3 regions of the Arthrobacter flavus genome follow, and region 3 is predicted to be linked to each of the others. Evidence: riboswitches for the same ligand, from Rfam matches in the RefSeq annotation. Region 3 holds a riboswitch; each other region holds the start of a gene.
The links. Region 3 has a riboswitch for cyclic di-AMP ahead of ABD059_RS17340 (M23 family metallopeptidase). Riboswitches for the same ligand answer to the same signal wherever they lie in the genome.
Positions count from the first base shown of each region.

Region 1: it holds a riboswitch for cyclic di-AMP, as region 3 does, so the genes downstream of both, ABD059_RS01305 (LysM peptidoglycan-binding domain-containing protein) here and ABD059_RS17340 (M23 family metallopeptidase) in region 3, are expected to answer to the same signal.
Region 2: it holds a riboswitch for cyclic di-AMP, as region 3 does, so the genes downstream of both, ABD059_RS11820 (M23 family metallopeptidase) here and ABD059_RS17340 (M23 family metallopeptidase) in region 3, are expected to answer to the same signal.

Region 1 covers NZ_BAAAIJ010000003.1:65,604-71,227, reverse strand. The annotation lists gene ABD059_RS01320 (isopenicillin N synthase family dioxygenase) at 1-147, opposite strand, end outside; gene ABD059_RS01315 (universal stress protein) at 319-750, opposite strand; gene ABD059_RS01310 (VIT1/CCC1 transporter family protein) at 1,007-1,735, shown strand; cyclic di-AMP (ydaO/yuaA leader) riboswitch at 1,876-2,052, shown strand; gene ABD059_RS01305 (LysM peptidoglycan-binding domain-containing protein) at 2,169-2,954, shown strand; gene ABD059_RS01300 (DsbA family protein) at 3,130-3,870, shown strand; gene ABD059_RS01295 (cytochrome c biogenesis CcdA family protein) at 3,870-4,748, shown strand; gene ABD059_RS01290 (hypothetical protein) at 4,745-5,242, shown strand; gene ABD059_RS01285 (GntR family transcriptional regulator) at 5,254-5,624, opposite strand, start outside.
Region 2 covers NZ_BAAAIJ010000047.1:374,536-380,159, forward strand. The annotation lists gene ABD059_RS11810 (SGNH/GDSL hydrolase family protein) at 1-549, opposite strand, end outside; gene ABD059_RS11815 (diacylglycerol/lipid kinase family protein) at 651-1,613, shown strand; gene ABD059_RS11820 (M23 family metallopeptidase) at 1,762-2,376, opposite strand; cyclic di-AMP (ydaO/yuaA leader) riboswitch at 2,462-2,645, opposite strand; gene ABD059_RS11825 (siderophore-interacting protein) at 2,751-3,887, opposite strand; gene ABD059_RS11830 (ABC transporter ATP-binding protein) at 3,884-4,771, opposite strand; gene ABD059_RS11835 (FecCD family ABC transporter permease) at 4,773-5,624, opposite strand, start outside.
Region 3 covers NZ_BAAAIJ010000063.1:62,354-67,977, forward strand. The annotation lists gene ABD059_RS17325 (HNH endonuclease) at 1-165, opposite strand, end outside; gene ABD059_RS17330 (NlpC/P60 family protein) at 398-1,249, opposite strand; gene ABD059_RS17335 (NlpC/P60 family protein) at 1,279-2,109, opposite strand; cyclic di-AMP (ydaO/yuaA leader) riboswitch at 2,115-2,278, opposite strand; gene ABD059_RS17340 (M23 family metallopeptidase) at 2,404-3,201, opposite strand; cyclic di-AMP (ydaO/yuaA leader) riboswitch at 3,204-3,378, opposite strand; gene ABD059_RS17345 (iron-dependent transcriptional repressor DtxR) at 3,517-4,224, opposite strand; gene serC (phosphoserine transaminase) at 4,473-5,600, shown strand.

The DNA of each region.
Region 1 (5,624 bases), on a different contig from region 3:
GAGCTCCTGCGGAATGCCATGGCCTGCCAAGTACAGGAACCCGACCTCGTGCATCGCCTTGCGCAAACCGTCCCGGAAGTCTGATGCTTCCTCCGGGCCTGCGTTCAGCTGAGAGTAATCCAGGACAGGCAGTGATTCGAGTGACAAGTTCTTATAGTCCTTTACGACGCGTTTCGGAAACCGGAGTCCGTATCCGCTTCAATGTTACGACCGAAGCCGGGGAGTCGAACGATCCCGTTGCGAAGTATGTCGACCGCCCATGCGGCCGTTTGCACTTCTCGGGTCAGGCCGGGACGTAGCGTCGAACCTGCGGTGTAATCAGGATGCGGTCTTCACGACGAGCACATCACAGGGTGCGTTGTGTACAACACTCCAGGCAACGCTGCCCAGCACCCGCCGGAGCCCTTTCATTCCTACGTTACCTACCACCAGCAGCTGGGCGTCGGTACGCTCTGCCTCCTCGATGAGGACATCCTGCGGCTTGCCCCGTCCCGCAGCGGGGCGGACCTTCACAGAGGGATGTTGTTCCCGCAGCTTCACTGCAACCTGCTCGGCCAGCTTGAGAGCCTGCTCAGCATCGTCCAGTATCCATGTGTCATTGCCGATATGGACGACTTCAGTGTTGCCCGTAATGTGCGCGCTGACCACCACGAGTTCGGCATCGAGGCCCTCAGCAAGAGTCGCGGCGCGTGAGGCTGCCTTAAATGCGGTCTCACTTCCATCCACACCAACAATCACACTTCCGGTCATGACGTGTCCTCCTCGAACTTCGAACCGCAATTGCGGTATGTGGTGCCTACTTGGTTCGCTTACCCTACTCGGTCAAAGAATCGAGTGCCTCTTCGCCGACCCGTGGACCACACCGCCCAGCGCAATGTTGACCGGCAGCTCTCTCCAGCGCCGCAGTGGATCACCGTGAAGTGCGTCGCGGTCACCCGATTCGTCACGCAGGCATGAGAGTGGATCCTTACTGGTGCACTGGCTCGTGGAGGCCTAGATTACGGGCATGACTAGTTCTCCCGTACCAGGCACGCATAGTGATGAACCGCATGACAACACCATCCATGGCAGACTCAATTGGCTGCGAGCCGGTGTACTCGGAGCCAATGACGGAATTGTCTCGGTCGCGGCCCTGGTCGTCGGAGTCGCGGGTGCGACAACGGCAACTCCCGTGATTCTTGCCGCTGGCATCGCCGGTCTTGTCGGCGGTGCGATATCCATGGCTCTTGGAGAGTACGTGTCCGTGAGTAGTCAGAAAGACAGCCAGGAGGCCCTCATCGCCAAGGAACGCCTTGAGCTGGAGACCGAGCCCGAGGCTGAGCTTGTGGAGCTTGCCGGAATCTACCAATCAAAAGGGCTGAGCCCGGACACGGCCCATCAGGTGGCAGTCGAACTCACCAAACACGATGCCCTGGGGGCCCATCTCGAAGCGGAACTCGGATTGCGCGAGGACGCCGTGGCGAGCCCGCTCGCTGCTGCGGGGGCGTCTGCGCTGGCCTTCACCCTTGGAGCGATTCTCCCCCTGCTGACAATCCTTTTGTTTCCAGAGGAGACTCGTGTCCTTTGGACCTTCGGCGCAGTCCTGATTGCCCTCGCCATCACCGGCTACGGAAGCGCACGGATTGGCGACAATCCAGCGACGCGCCCGACTGTGAGGATCGTTCTCGGCGGCGCGCTCGCATTGGCCGCCACCTTCCTCATCGGGTCGCTCCTGGGGACCACCGGAGTGGTCTAATGCTCGACAACGCCCCGGATTTGTCCTTTTTCCTTGAGGCTGCCGACCGGAAAACCGCACTCGAGGTAAATGTTTGTACATTTGGCTTTTCCGAGTAGGTTGATTACAACGCTCCACTAAAAGTGGGGCTCATCGATGCCTCTTACCGAACCCAGCCAGAGGCTTAGGTCCTTGGATAGGAAGGCTGGGACGGGGAAACCACAGGTGGGTTCTTTAGAACCCTTGGGGTGAAGCCGAATGGGGATTTTGTCCTCATGCGGCCGGGTGCCTCCCATCCGAATCCGACAGCTCACCTCGTAGGTATAGGGAGAGATTACCCATGTCATCACATACTCTGCGTGCTCGACATCGCGCCGATACGAAAAGCCGTTCGATTCTTCTCCTCAGCGGGCAGTCCACCCTCTCCCAGTAGGGGCCCAAAGTCGCAGCGCTTGTGGTTGCTTCCGGAATGCTGGCGGCGGGAGCGAGCCCCGCCCACGCTTCGGCGATCGCCCACCCGGCGCAGGATCACACCGTTTCATCGCTCTCATCGGCTGCTTCACCAGTCGAAGTGGAGGCGACCCCCACCGATCAAGGCACTGCGTACACCGTGCAGTCAGGTGATTCGCTGGGAGCTATCAGCGTCCAGACAGGTGTGGCGTTGCACAAGCTCCTGAGCCTGAACCAGCTCACTGTCACGTCAATCATCTACCCGGGAAACACCATCGTCCTGTCAGATGAGTCGAATGCCGAGAATGCTGCAGCGATCGACGCCGGCTCCGCAGGCCCGTCATCAGCGGTTTCCGACTCTAGCCTGACTACACAAAGTGCATCGATCAATGCCCTGAGCACCAGGGTGAGCAACGAGTCAGGAAACATCTGGGATTCCTCGGACGCTCCCCAGAGCGGTACTGCCAACAGCCGTATTCTTGCCTTCGCTAACACGCAGTTGGGCGCTATTCAGGACTGCACCGTCCTGGGCGAAGGAGCATTGCGAGCCGCCGGGGTGATAGGGGTAGGAGATGAGTCCCCCGAGTCCTTGATGGCCTTCGCTACTCCAGTATCGGATCCCCAGCCCGGCGACTTCGTCTACTACGCGGACGGCGGGATGGGCTTTTCACACAACGCCGTCTACCTCGGCGACGGACGAGCCATCCACAGCGGCTGGAACGGTAACCAGACGGTTGAGGAATCCGTCAACGTAGGTTCCGGTCCTGTCTATTACCGGGTCAACCTCTAGTCGACAAACCCGCTGGCTGGGCTCTGACCTGGCCGACCTCGGTGTATTTCGGACATGCCCGGACACCAGATCAGACAGACAGGATCTGGTGTCCGGGTGAATCCTTTCCCCCCTTTTTTCTTTTTCCCTCCCCCTGCGCCTCCCCCAGTGGACGCATGACGCCAGGAGTAATGAAGTGCCACAAGAATCTGATCAACGAACTACAGGTGTTCGATCGGCCACCCTCATCGCTGCCCTGCTTGTCGCCGCGCTCATCCTGATGATTGGGTTGATCGCATCCCAGCGAGCCTCCTCCCCCGCTTCAGATGGATCAGGAACAGACGTCGCAGAGGAATCCGGTGGCCGGGAGGAAGAAAAGTTCGATTTATCCCGGCGCATCGCCGACGACCCGTTAGCAATAGGTGAGGTTGACGCCCCAGTTGTTTTGGTCGAATACGCCGACTACAGATGCCCGTTCTGCGGGGTTTTCTCGCGCGAGACATTGCCGGCGTTGGTCGAGCAGTATGTAGCTAGCGGGGAACTAAGGATTGAGTGGCGAGATTTGCCGGTCTTCGGGGCCGAGTCTCTTAGCGCTGCAGTTGCCGGCCGGGCAGCAGGGGAACAGGATAGGTTCTGGGAGTTCAATAAGGCCGTCTTCGCTGCGGCCCCCGACCGCGGACATATCAGCCTCCCGCGCGAGGAGCTGATCCGCATCGCAGAAGAAGTTGGGGTAGCCGACATCACGGCGTTCACAGCGGATCTGGACTCGGAGGAGCTCAATCAGGCTGTTCAAACCGACGCTGAGGAAGCCGCAGCCCTGGGAGCTACCGGAACACCCTTGTTTCTGGTGAACGACATCCCCATCTCGGGCGCCCAACCAGTAGAAGTATTTGAACAAGCCATTGAGACTGTGCTGGCAGAAACCAGTCCCCAGTAATGCTCATCGGATACAGCGGGGCGTTCCTCGGTGGTCTCCTCACCCTCCTCAGTCCGTGCTCAGCATTGTTGCTGCCAGCATTCTTCGCGTATGCCTTCAGCACAAAACAGCAACTGGTCGGCCGGACCATGCTCTTCTACGCAGGATTGTTGTGCACCCTCGTACCCCTGGGGGTCTTCGCTGGCACCCTGGGGTCCCTCGTCACCACTGACCGACACATTCTCATCGGGCTCGCAGCCGCCCTCATGATCGTTTTGGGTCTCATTCAGATCCTCGGTGTCCGCCTACCGGCATTCATCCGCACCCGGTCCGCGACTGTCGGTTCCGGCGGTTCCGTCTTCGTCCTCGGATTGGCATACGGGGTCGCAGGAGCCTGCACCGGACCCATCCTTGGGTCAATTCTTACCGTCGCCGCAGCTGGCAGCAACGCCGTCTACGGCGGAATTCTGCTCGCCATCTATGCACTGGGAATGGCAGTCCCGCTGTTCTTTCTCGCTGCACTGTGGGACCGCCTCGGTGTTTCCGGACGTCGGTGGCTTCGTCCCCGCCCTGTAACCATCGGACGGTGGTCCAACACCTGGATTATGGTGATCTCTGGCTCCCTTTCAATCGGCATCGGAATCTTCCTCATCGCCACAGACGGAACAGCGAGTCTGGGTGGGATCCTTTCCGTTACTGACCAGTTCGCCCTCGAGAACGCGGTACGTACCTTCGCGGACTCAATCCCCGACGTAGCTGTCATGCTGTTAATTCTCATGCTCCTCACCGCAACCGGCGCCACCTACTTACGCCGGCGCAGCCACAGGTCATCAGCACCCCCGGATGACTCCGCATCACCAGAAGCGTCTTCGGATCAAGTGTCAAAGGAAGCTCCATGACTCCCCGCACCGGGAACCCCACAACTCAGCGACCCTCTCTGCTCAACGCTCTTCTTCGGTGGCCCTTACGCCGGTGGATCGCCGTGTTATTCGGTGCGGTGGCGACCTTCCTGCTCGTAGCCATTCCAACCGATCTCATCGACACGCCATTATTCAGCCGTGAAGTTCCCCCCACCGGGTGGTCGGTGCCAGCGCTGATCATCTCGTCGGCGCTAAGCGGCCTGGTCCTCGGTACCTATATCGCCCAGGATCGGATTGACGAATCTCCGCGGACCCGTTCGGGCATCGCGGGGGCGATCGTGACCTTTTTTGCCGTCGGCTGCCCCGTGTGCAACAAGATCGTCTTGCTCGCTCTGGGAACCTCGGGAGCGATGCAGTACTTCGAGCCCATTCAACCCGTCCTCGCGGTTCTCGCTATCGGCCTCCTCTCCTGGGCCTTCTACCGGCGCGCCACGTACGAGGATCGTTGCCCAGTCCCAGCGAAGTCGGTGTAACAGCCGTTTGTTCAGGACGTCGGCGGATCCGCTTTACACCCGAAGTTGGTCGCAATCTCCACCCGGTCACCCACAACATAGGTCCGTCGGAACTCGACGTATTGCGCCCGATGACACCCAGTTCGCTCGATCAGTAAAAGCGGCGAACCGGCGGCACATTGCAGAAGCCTCGAGTGCTCCGGAGCGGCCAGGACAGCCGAGAGTTGCTCAGTTCCGCCGTTGAGGACCATTCCGCAATGCTTTTCGAGCTCCCCATACAAGGAGTTTCTGGTGAAATCTGAATCCACCAAACCTCCCGCAATGTCTGCAGGCATCCACACTTCGTCCAGCGCAATTGGCTCCTCGTCGGCAAAGCGCACCCGAGTGAGATGGAAGAATTCGG
Region 2 (5,624 bases), on a different contig from region 3:
GAGGGTGTGTCCGGCGCTGGACATGTGCATCCGGTCAGTGTCCCAATAGCCCCAATTCTGGAACTCCCTGAACCGCCAGTAGTCCACCACATCGGCGTGGTGCCGGTCAGCGATTTCGCGGACCAGTTCGTTATAGATGGCCGTCCGCCCGCGGGTCTTGCCGAACACCGCCGACCCCACCGAATCAAACCCGGTAAACAGCACCACGGCGGCACCTGAGCTAGCAAGGCGGGCCACACCGTCGTCGTAGGCGGCCATCAGGGCGTCAATGTCGATCCGCGGCCGCAGAATGTCGTTGCCACCCGCGTAGATGGTGATGAGCGTGGGCTGGAGGGCCAGGGCCCGGTCCACCTGCTCGTCCAGGACCTGGCGCACTTTTTTGCCGCGGACGGCGAGATTCGCGTACCCCCAGGAGCTGTCGGCAAGGATCAGTTGCTCGGCCACCCGGTCCGCCCATCCCCGCACACCGTTCGGGCTTTCTTCATGCCAGTCGCCGACGCCTTCGGTGAACGAATCGCCCAGGGCCACATATCGTTGAGAGAATTCCACTAGTAGAGGCTACCTGCTTCAGCCGCGCGATAAGGTGGCATTGCAAGCAGACTGATAGCTTTCGCGCTGCTCCCGCCCTCCCCCGACCTGAGAAGGACATCATGACCCAGCCCTCCGATAATCGGACCAAGCGCGCCGCGTTGATCATCAACCCGGTCAAGAACACCGGGGCTGATATTCGTGCGATCGTTTCGGAGCTCTGCGCTGCCGAGGGGTGGGACGAGGTGCTGTACCTGGAGACGTCGGCTGACGACCCCGGCCGTGGCCAGGCGCAGCAAGCCGTCGACGCTGGCGTGGACGTGGTGATCGCCGCTGGCGGCGATGGAACGGTCCGCTGCGTGGCCGAGGTTGTCAACGGCACCGGTATCGCCCTGGGCCTGATCCCGCTTGGCACCGGCAACCTGCTGGCCCGGAACCTGGACATCGCCGTCGACAATCCGCGCGAGGCCGCCAAGGCTGCCCTGTTCGGCACCGAACGCAATGTCGACGTCGTTCATGTCACGGTTGACCGCGCCCAGGACTCGCACGTGTTCCTGGTGATGGCAGGACTGGGATTTGACGCGTCGATCATGGCCGACACCCGCGATGACCTCAAAGACAAGGTGGGATGGCTGGCCTACGTTGACGCCGGTATCCGGAACCTGAGCGGCAAACCCGCACGCACCCAGATCACGCTGGACGGCGGCGAGGTCATTGAGCGTCGGCTGCGCAGCGTGATGGGCGGCAACTGCGGCAAGATCATGGGCGGGCTGGAGATTTTCCCCGGCGCAAAGATTGACGACGGCCTGCTGGACATTATGACCGTGGCGCCCACCGGTCGACTGGGCTGGCTCGGCGTCGTCGGGAAGCTGTTCGCCCGAGGGAAGGGCAAGGACCCGTCGCTTGAGTACTTCCAGTGCAAGGAAGCCGAAATCCAGCTCGACGAACCGCAGGAGATCCAACTCGACGGCGACCCCCTCGGCAAGGGCACCCACATGGCCCTGCGCGTGGACGCGAATTCGTTGCGGCTGCGGATGCCCTACGGCAGGAAAGATCCAGCGGTCGTCACCCACCCGGAGCCCTAGGACCGGATCCGGGGCTGGGTCCGGTCTAGGACCGGGTCCGGTTCCGGGTCCGGTTCCGGTTGCCCACTGGCCAGCCCCAACCACTGGGAATGTCTAGACAATCCCACCCACCGTGCCCGCCCCGTGGGGAGGATCGCCGGTACCTGACCTAGAGCCGGGTTTGGGGATCTACTTTTTCGCCGTCGACCAGCAGTTCGAAGTGGAGGTGGCATCCGGTCGAGTTGCCGGTGCTCCCGACGGCGCCCAGGCCTTGGGCCTTGTCCACTTTTTCCCCGACGGTCACGCCGATCACACTGAGGTGGTTGTACGAGGTTTCGAGGCCACCGCCGTGGTCCACCACGATCCGCTGGCCACCGCCATAGGCATGCCACCCGGACTCCACTACGGTACCCGCGCGGGATGCCAGGACCGGCGTACCGCAGGCTCCTGCGTAGTCGGTCCCGGTGTGCAGTTCATCGCCGTATCCACCCAGTGGGTTCACCCGGTACCCGAACGATGACGCAATTTCGGCACCCTCGATGGGAGTGATGAACGTCGCCGCGTCGCTGGACAGGACAGTGGTTTTGGCCTCGGCAGTTGCGGCCGTCGCGACCGGGGACTCCCTGCCGAAATCAATGTCGGCTTCAGCGTCAGCAGTAACCGGGGCGGCCACGGCGGCGCCGCTTGCTGCGGTGGGCGCTGCCGAGGGTGAAGACTCCGGGGCGGGGAAGGCTGCGGTGAGGACAAGCCCGGCCGCTGCGGCGAGGACGCCTACGGCCAGCACAGCTGGCCGACGGTTGGATGTCGATGGGGACTTCGGTGGGGCGGACGCGCGGCGGCGCCCGGATGTGACCGGCTGGAGCAAAACAAGAGCCTCTCTGCAACGCCGGTGAAGTTAGCTGTCGGATTCGAGCAAGAGTTGACTCGGCCCACTGCTGCTCTTCCTGTGAGCGGAAGAGCGGTTTGCGAAGGGCTGCACCCCAAGGCAGATAACTGCCGAAGATGGGTCCTCCACCCCTGCCACGGTGAATTGGGGACCGGCTGCTGGCAGGGTTAGGCGTGCAGTCCGGGAGCCACAAAGATGCGGATGGCTCCCTACAAGAATAGAACGCTTTGCCGAGAAGTTATAATTTCGTTACATAGCTCACGGCGCGCCGACTAGCCAAGCTCGGAACGGCCACTCCGCCAATACCCCATAAACGCGACCTGTTTGCGGTCGATCCCGACGTCGCGCACCAGATAGCGCCGCAACCCTCGGACCACCGCTGCCTCGCCCGCGATCCAGGCATAGAAGGGGAGCGCACCGGAGGGCCGGTCCGGGTTCAGCGAGGTATTCAGGGTAGACGCGTTCAGTCGCTGCGGAGTTTCCCACAGGATCGTCTCGTCGATGTTCACTTCTTCCGGCTCAGGGCCCGCTGTGGCGGCGGCAGCGGCGGCAAGGGTCAGCCCGGCGCGGGAGCTGGCATCGACGCCGACGGCGAACGGCGTGGCCAGTGACACCCAGCCGGGTACCCGAACGGCGTCTCGGACCGCCGCGTCCAGCAGTTCACCGTGAGGGCGTTCGCCGCGGGCCAACCAGATGATCTTCACTGCCGAGGTGGTGGAGACGGCCTGGAAATCTGCGGGGTCCGGCACTTCGAGGAAGGCGTGCCCGCCGACGTCGGCGGGGAGTGATTCCAGGATGGCGCTGATAGCAGGGACAGCTGTCTCGTCGCCGGCGAGGAGAACATGCTGGGCGAGCCCCGGACGCCACTCGATCCCGCCGTAGGAGCCAGCGGTGGTGCAGGTCGCGGCGTGGACGTTCGGCCCGATCAGCCACATCCGGTCACCGGGGGTGGCAGCGGCGGCCCAGAGCGACGCCGGTCCCCCGTTCCCCTCAGCGTCGAAGTGCATCACAAAGTCGACGTCGATCTCTGGCTCGTCGCCATCGCACCGGGCTGCCCTGACGGTATAGGTGCGCATGGCGCCGCGTTCGGCGGGGTCCATCGCAAGCCACTGCTGATACCAGCCTGATCCCTCGGGTGGCGACTCGAGTAGCTCCCGCATGTTCACGCGGGGGGCATCGTCCCCGCGGGTGGCGGGGATCAAGACCTTGATCCGCAGGTCCAGCGTTGGTCCCTGCACACCGAAATTCCTGAGGCAGGACCCGCCGAAAGTGATGCGTTGGAAGTTGGCGCTGAGGCGCTGCACCCGAGTGACGACGACGTCGAAGGCTGATACCGCCGAGACGGCCCCCTCGGTGCGCTGTGGTCCGCGCTCGCGCCGCTGGGCCGTGCGGTTGCTGACTTCGGTCATGTTGCTGCCTCCAGGTGATGCGCGGACAGCGTGTCCTGCGGATTTGGCAGGAACCCCTGCCCAGTGGACGTTTCGGATGACGACTGAGTAGCTCCGTCGCCTGAGTGGTGTCGGCCGACCGGAACCACCATGGGGGTGCCGGACACGGGGTCCGGAATGACGCGGCATTGCAGACCGAAAACTGAGGTGACTGTCTCCTCGGTGACCACCTCCGCGGGGCTGCCCTGCGCGGCGATCCGGCCGTCGGTCATGGCGATGAGGTGATCGGCATAGCGTGCGGCGAGGTTAAGGTCGTGGAGCACGATAGCCACCGTGGTGCCGTCGCGCCGGTTCAGATCAGTGATCAGATCCAGCACTTCCACCTGGTGGGTGACGTCGAGGAAGGTGGTGGGTTCATCCAGCAGCAGGATGTCAGTCTGCTGGGCGAGGGCCATCGCAATCCAGACCCGCTGCCGCTGCCCACCGGAGAGTTCATCGACAAAACGGTCAGCGAGCTCAAGGGTGTCGGTGACTTCGAGGGCGGCGGCGACGGCGACGTCGTCGTCGTTGGTCCACTGCCGGAACCAGCCCTGGTGTGGGTAGCGGCCACGACCCACCAGGTCGGCGACGGTGATCCCGTCCGGCGCTACGGGCGTCTGCGGCAGCAAGCCAAGGGTGCGTGCGACGGCGCGGGTGGAAAGCGAGTGGATGTCCTTGCCGTCGAGACTGACGACGCCGGCCGATGGCTTGAGCAGACGGGCCAGTCCACGCAGCAGGGTGGATTTGCCGCAGGCGTTGGCGCCGACAATCACGGTCACTTTGCCGGCGAGCAGCTCAAGGGTGAGGTCCTGGACCACTTTGCGGTCGTCGTACGCGAGTGTCAGCTCGCTGGCTTTCAGCGCCATCTCAGCCTCCCTGTCCTGTCCGGTTAGCGGTCACAAGCAGCCACAGCAGGAACGGCGCGCCCAGGACGCCAGTTACTACGCCGACCGGAAGTGACACGCCGGGAATCATGGTGGCTGCCACGTAGTCTGCGGCGAGAACTATCACCGCGCCCACCAGTCCGGCCGCGGTGAGAGAGACAGCCCCCTTCACGAGGCGGCGGGAGATTGGGCCGGCGAGGAAGGCGACGAACGCCACCGGCCCGGCGGCCGCAGTGGCAACGGCCGCGAGAGCCACCCCGACGGCGATCAGGGCCAGCCGCGATGGTTCGACCCGGATACCGAGGCTGGCAGCGGTGTCGTCGCCCAGTTCCAGTCCGCGCAGACCCCGGGATAGGACGGCCGCTGCGGGGATCAGCAGCAGCAGGGCGAGGATGAGGATCGTGGCCCGGTCCCAGTTGCTGGAATTCAGGGAGCCGTTGAGCCAGACCAGAGTGTCTGATGCGGTGCGGATATCGGTGCGGGTGAGCAGGAAGCTGACTACCGCGTGCATCACCGCGGCGAAGCCAATTCCCACCAGGATCAGCCGGTACCCGGCCGCCGAGCCGCGGCGGGAGAGCAGGTAGATCGCTGCCGCGACGGCGAGGGCCCCGATCAGGGCGGAAAGGGACACCGCAACGCCTGCCGCCCCGAACAGCACTATTGCTGCCACGGCAGAGGCACTGGCTCCGTAGCTGATCCCAATGATGTCGGGGCTGGCCAGCGGGTTCCGGAGCATGGTCTGAAAAATGGTGCCCGCCAGGCCGAAGGCCACCCCGATGAGGACCGCGATCACCGCGCGGGGAAGCTTGTTTTCCATCACGATGAACGTAGCGCC
Region 3 (5,624 bases):
CAGCAGGATGACCGAGGGCCGCCCGAGTATCTCGTTGGGTCCAATGACCGGCTCCTCCCCTTCGGCGACGACGCTGGCCTTCCCAGCCAGCACAAGGACCAGCGCCCGGCGGAAGGTCACTACCGCCAGCGGCTCATATCCAGCATTCAGAACGAGAGTGCGCATGCACATTCCTCTTTGCCGATCAGGCCGTCACCCCTATCGCCGGGGTGCAGGCCTAGAAAACTGACTCCTTTTGAGTAAGGGTAGTTTGGCTGGGGCCCGGTTAGCCAATTCTTGTGGAGCAGGTCCAGGCGTGTCGTCGCAGACCGATCGCCTCGATAGTCTGGGCGGCAGTCAGACACCAAAGGCCCGGAGGAAAATCCTCCGGGCCTTTGGTAAACAGTGTGGGTGTCTCTTAGCCGCCAACGCGGATGAAGACGGGGCCCGAACCAAGGTCGGCTGGGGCGACAACCGTCTGGTTGCCGTTGAACCCGCCGTGGACTGCCTGGCCGCCACCGATGTACACAGCGATGTGGGCCACTCCGGCGCCGCCATCGGCGTAGTAGATGAGGTCACCTGGGATGGCTTCGCCGGCGCTGACCGTGCGTCCCAGCGAAAGGTACCCGGCTGGCCAGCCGTGGAAGTTGATCCCTGCTGCTGCCAGTGCGTTGCTTGCAAGACGGGTGCAGTCCTGGATAACGCCCAGCTGACCCTGTGCTGCGGCCGCGATTGTTGCTGCCGTCCCGGAGGAGGCCGCGGGGGCCTCCGGCGCGGCAGGCGCCTCGGCTGCAGGAGTGGCCTCTGCTGGAGCGACCTGGGCGGGCGCCTCCTGCTGGACGTTCACTGCGGGAGTTGCGGTCGCGGGCTCAATTGTTTCGGGCTCAGCGGCCGGGACTTCCTCGACCTCAACGACAGTCTCGGCCTGAGCCGTGACCACTGGGGCTTCGGCAACTGCTGGGGCTGCTATGGCTTTGACCGGGGTGCGGTTGAACGCAACATCGGCGTCTGCAGGCGCTTCGACAACTGCCGGTGCGGCCTGAATCTCCAGCGCGGAGGTCAGGATGGTCCGCTCTGCTGATTCGAGGGAGAGCTCAGCAGCGTTCGCCGATACCCCGCCGGTCAGGACGAGGCCTGAAGCTGCCGCAATTACGGCGGCCTGGCGGCCCATGCCGCCAGCGTTCTCGGTAACGGCTTTGGCCAGGGCCGAGAAGTTGGTGGCCTGGCGTTTATCGGCACGGTGGCGTGCAATGGCTGTGCTAGTGGTCATGTGTGCGTTCTCCAGGATTCGGTGTGGTCTTAGCTAACGCGGACGAAGCTAGCGCCGGGGAGGTCGGAAAGGGAATGCAGGCCGGTGTTCATGCCGTTGAGGCCACCGCTGATGACTTGGCCGTTGCCGACGTAGATGGCCACGTGGCCGCCGGTGATGACGAGGTCGCCTGCCGCTGGGGAACCAACAACTGATCCAAAGGCGAAGAAGTCGCCCGGCGCAATGTCGCCCACGGACTTGCCGACTGAGCGGAGCGCCTTTTCAACCATGGCGGTGCAATCTTGTCCCACACCAATCTGGGAGTACGCGGATCCGACCAGGCCAGCGGCGATGTTACCGGACGGTGCCGCCTCGGGTGCTGGCTTTTCGGCGGCGGGCGCCTGGACTGCAGCAGCTGGAGCGACCTCTGCGGCGGGCGCCTCGGCTGGGGCTGCCTCGACTGGGGCTGCGTCCTGCACCGCGGGCTCTGCCACCACGTCGGCTACTGGCTCAGCGACCGGCGCTACTGGCTCGACGACGTCGGCCTGCACCTCGACAGCCGGGACAACCTCTTCTGCGGCGGGCGTCGCCGATACGGCTGCCCGCTCGAAGGTGATGTCGGCGGTGGCGGGAGCGCTGACGGCGTCGGCGGTCACTGCGATCGAGTTCAAGGGGGTGGAGAGCTGGACGACCCGCTCGGACTCACCGAACCCGTGGGCTGGCAGCCCGGCGGTCAGGACCAGCCCTGACGCTGCGACGATTACTGCTGCCTGGCGGCCTACGGAACCAGCGTTCGAGGAGACGGCGCTTGAGATGGCCGTCAGCGGGCTGGTGTGCGTACGGGCGGCCTTGTGGCGGCCCAGAGAAGAGCTAGTTGACACGTTTGATTGCCTCTCCCAATTGCCTGCGAGGTGAGCTGTCGGATTCGGATGGGAGTCACCCGGTCATCTGATTCCCAGTGGAATCACACGACTTAACCCCAAGGATTTCTTGCGAAATCCACTAATTGGTTCCCCCGCCTCTGCCATGCGAATTGTGCGAACGGAACCTCAGGCAGTGGCAGAGCTAGGCGATCTGCTCGAGGGTGCCAAACCTATTAGAATTTGGCACGAGATCGACGGTACAGCAGATCGACCACAATGTCACATTCCGGTCACGGAACGGTGTGTCCTTGGTTACAGCCAGCCCATGGGGTCCACGGCCTGACCGTCAACCATTACTTCAAAATGCAGGTGGCAACCAGTGGATGCGCCGGTACTACCGCTCTGAGCGACGACGTCGCCGCGGTCCACCGACTGCCCTTCCTGGACGCTGCTGGATGAAAGGTGGTTGTACGTGGACTCAAGGCCGTTGCCGTGATCGATGACCACGCGGTTCCCGCCCCCGTAGGGGTGCCAGCCGGTAAAGGTGACGGTACCTGACGCGGCGGCGAACACTTCACTGCCGCACGAGCTACTGAAGTCCTGGCCCGAGTGGAGTTCCCCGCCCATGCCGGTGATCGGGCTTACCCGGTAGCCGAAAGGAGACGTGATGACCAGCTTGTCCATGGGGGCGGACAGGGAGCCGCGCGCCGCGGCAGGCACAGCCGCTGAGCCTGCAGCGGTCATGATCTCGCTGAGTTTGGCGTCTGCGTCGAAGGTGCTCTGCAGCGCGGTGCGGCTGAAATCGACCAGCGCCGCGTCGGGGACACTGATTTCCCGGGGCGCGGCAGTCGCCTGCGCGGTGGGTGCTGCTGCTGCGGCAACCGCGCTGTCGTCCTGCGGGACCGTCGCTGCCGTGGTGGGTAGCGTGACAGTCAGCACCAGCCCGGAGGCGGCGGCGGCGATGGCGAATTTTTGGCTCAGCCCGGTGAGCGAAAAGTCGCCCCTGACTCGGGTAGTGCGTCGTCGTTCGAGTCGGTGCGCGTCCCGAGGACGCGCGGCAGACACCGGGGCGCCGGCACGGCGACGCCCCGAAGCATGGTGCTTCGGCAATGGGTCCCTTTCGTATATGCCTGCGAAGTTAGCTGTCGGATTCGAGTTCGGGAAAAAACTCGGCCCTGACCGGTTCCGCCGAAGCAGATCCGGGTCTGGGCTTCACCCCAAGGCGACCGGTCGGCCGCCGTCTGATGGGTCCTCCGCCCCTGTCACGGGTCTCAGCATCCAAATCCGCTGACAGGGTTAGGCGTGCGGTTTAGATAACGCTGATGTATCAACGCCAGTTTTCCATCATCCACGACCATAAGCAAAAGAGATACATTCGTTATCTTTTCCTGTGGATAACTTGCGGCAACATTGAGCCTTGGCGAGCTAGACGCCTGGACCGGAAACCGACACGAACACGTGTGCAGCGACCTCTGGCGGGAGCTCCAGGGCACCGTCGATGCCCTCGACCCTGACCGATACGTAGTCGCCGACCGCCTGCACGGTGATGACGGTCCCGGGCCGCAGTCCGCCCTCATCGAGTTGGGAGAGCAATTCCGGGTCCACCTGAATGGGCTCGGCCAACCGGATGAGGGTAATCACTGACCCCTGGGGATTGGTGCCGCTGACCGACAGGAGGCTGCGGACACCGTCGGTGAAGTCTTGGGTTGGCGGGCCCCCCAAAGCCTCAAGCCCCGGAATAGGGTTGCCGTAGGGGGACTCGGTGGGCTTCCCCAGCAGCTCGTACAGTCGCTGTTCAACCCGCTCGCTCATCACGTGCTCCCACCGGCAGGCTTCTTCGTGGACATAGGCCCAATCCAGTCCAATCACGTCGGAGAGGAGACGTTCGGCGAGCCGGTGCTTGCGCATCACCCCGATGGCGCGACGGCGACCTAGGTCAGTGAATTCGAGGTGGCGATCGCCTGAGACGACCACCAGTCCGTCGCGCTCCATCCGGCCGATGGTTTGGGAGACGGTGGGACCGGAATGGCGGAGCCGTTCAGCAATCCGGGCGCGGAGGGCAACAATATTCTCTTCCTCCAGTTCCAGGATGGTCCGCAGATACATCTCAGTGGTATCGATGAGGTCCGTCATGCGGTTCAGCTCCTAGGCACTGGTGCGGGATGGAACAGCGGGCAGCTTTCGCGGTGGGAACGCGGCACGGATCGCCAGCGCCGAACACAAGTTCTACGCTCACCAAGGTTAACCCATTTCCCAGTTACCGCGGCAATCAGCGGCCACCGCCCACCCAGTCGTGACGTGTTCACAAATGCCGCCAGGGCCGGGTAGTGCGGCAGAATGTATCCCGTCTTGTGTCGCACGCTTACCCCCTTGGAGAGACCATGAGCATTTCCCCGGACCAACTGATCCCCGCTGGCCTCCTTCCCGCCGACGGGCGTTTCGGAGCGGGCCCGTCGAAGGTGCGCGACGAGCAGATGGAGGCCCTCGCGCAGGCCGGACGGACCCTACTTGGCACCTCCCACCGCCAACCTCCGGTGCGCAACCTTGTTGGCTCGGTCCGGGAGGGCCTGACCCGGCTGTTCAACGCGCCGGCAGGCTACGAGGTGGTACTGGGCGTGGGTGGCTCGACAGCATTTTGGGATGTTGCATCCTTCGGCCTGGTGCAGGACAAGGCCCAACACTTGTCTTTCGGGGAATTCGGGGCGAAGTTCGCTTCCGCCACCAACAAGGCGCCCTTCCTCCAGGCATCCTCGGTAATCACCTCGGCCCCGGGGACGCGCCCCAGCCCTGCAGCGGAAGCAGGCGTGGATGTCTACGCCTGGCCGCAGAACGAGACCTCCACCGGTGTCGCAGCGCCGGTGCACCGGATCGACGGCGCCGCACCGGATGCGTTGGTCCTCATCGATGCGACGTCGGCCGCCGGCGGTCTTGACGTGGATGTCAGTGCATCCGATGTCTACTACTTCGCTCCGCAGAAGAATTTCGCGTCCGACGGCGGCCTGTGGCTTGGCCTGTTCTCGCCGGCCGCACTGGAGCGGGCAGCCCGGATCGCGGCGACCGACCGCTGGATCCCGGATTTCCTGAGCCTTCAGACAGCCATCGACAATTCTCTCCTCAACCAGACCTACAACACCCCGTCCCTGGCCACCCTGGTGACTCTCAATGCCCAGGTCGAATGGCTGAACCAGAGCGGCGGTCTTGAGTTCGCTGCGGCGCGCACCGCGGAGTCCGCGGGGCGGGTCTACCAGTGGGCGGAAGCGTCCGACGTCGCCACCCCCTTCGTTTCCCGCACCGAGGACCGCTCCAATGTCATTACCACCATCGACTTCGAGGACTCCGTTGACGCTGCGCTGCTCGCAAAGGTGTTGCGCGCCAACGGGATTGTCGACGTCGAGCCGTACCGGAAGCTGGGCCGGAACCAGCTGCGCATCGCGACGTTCGTCTCAATCGAACCGGACGATATTTCAGCGCTGCTGGCCTGCATCGACTTCGTCATCGGCCGAGGCTAGCCTTCCGCCGCTACTTGGATCCCT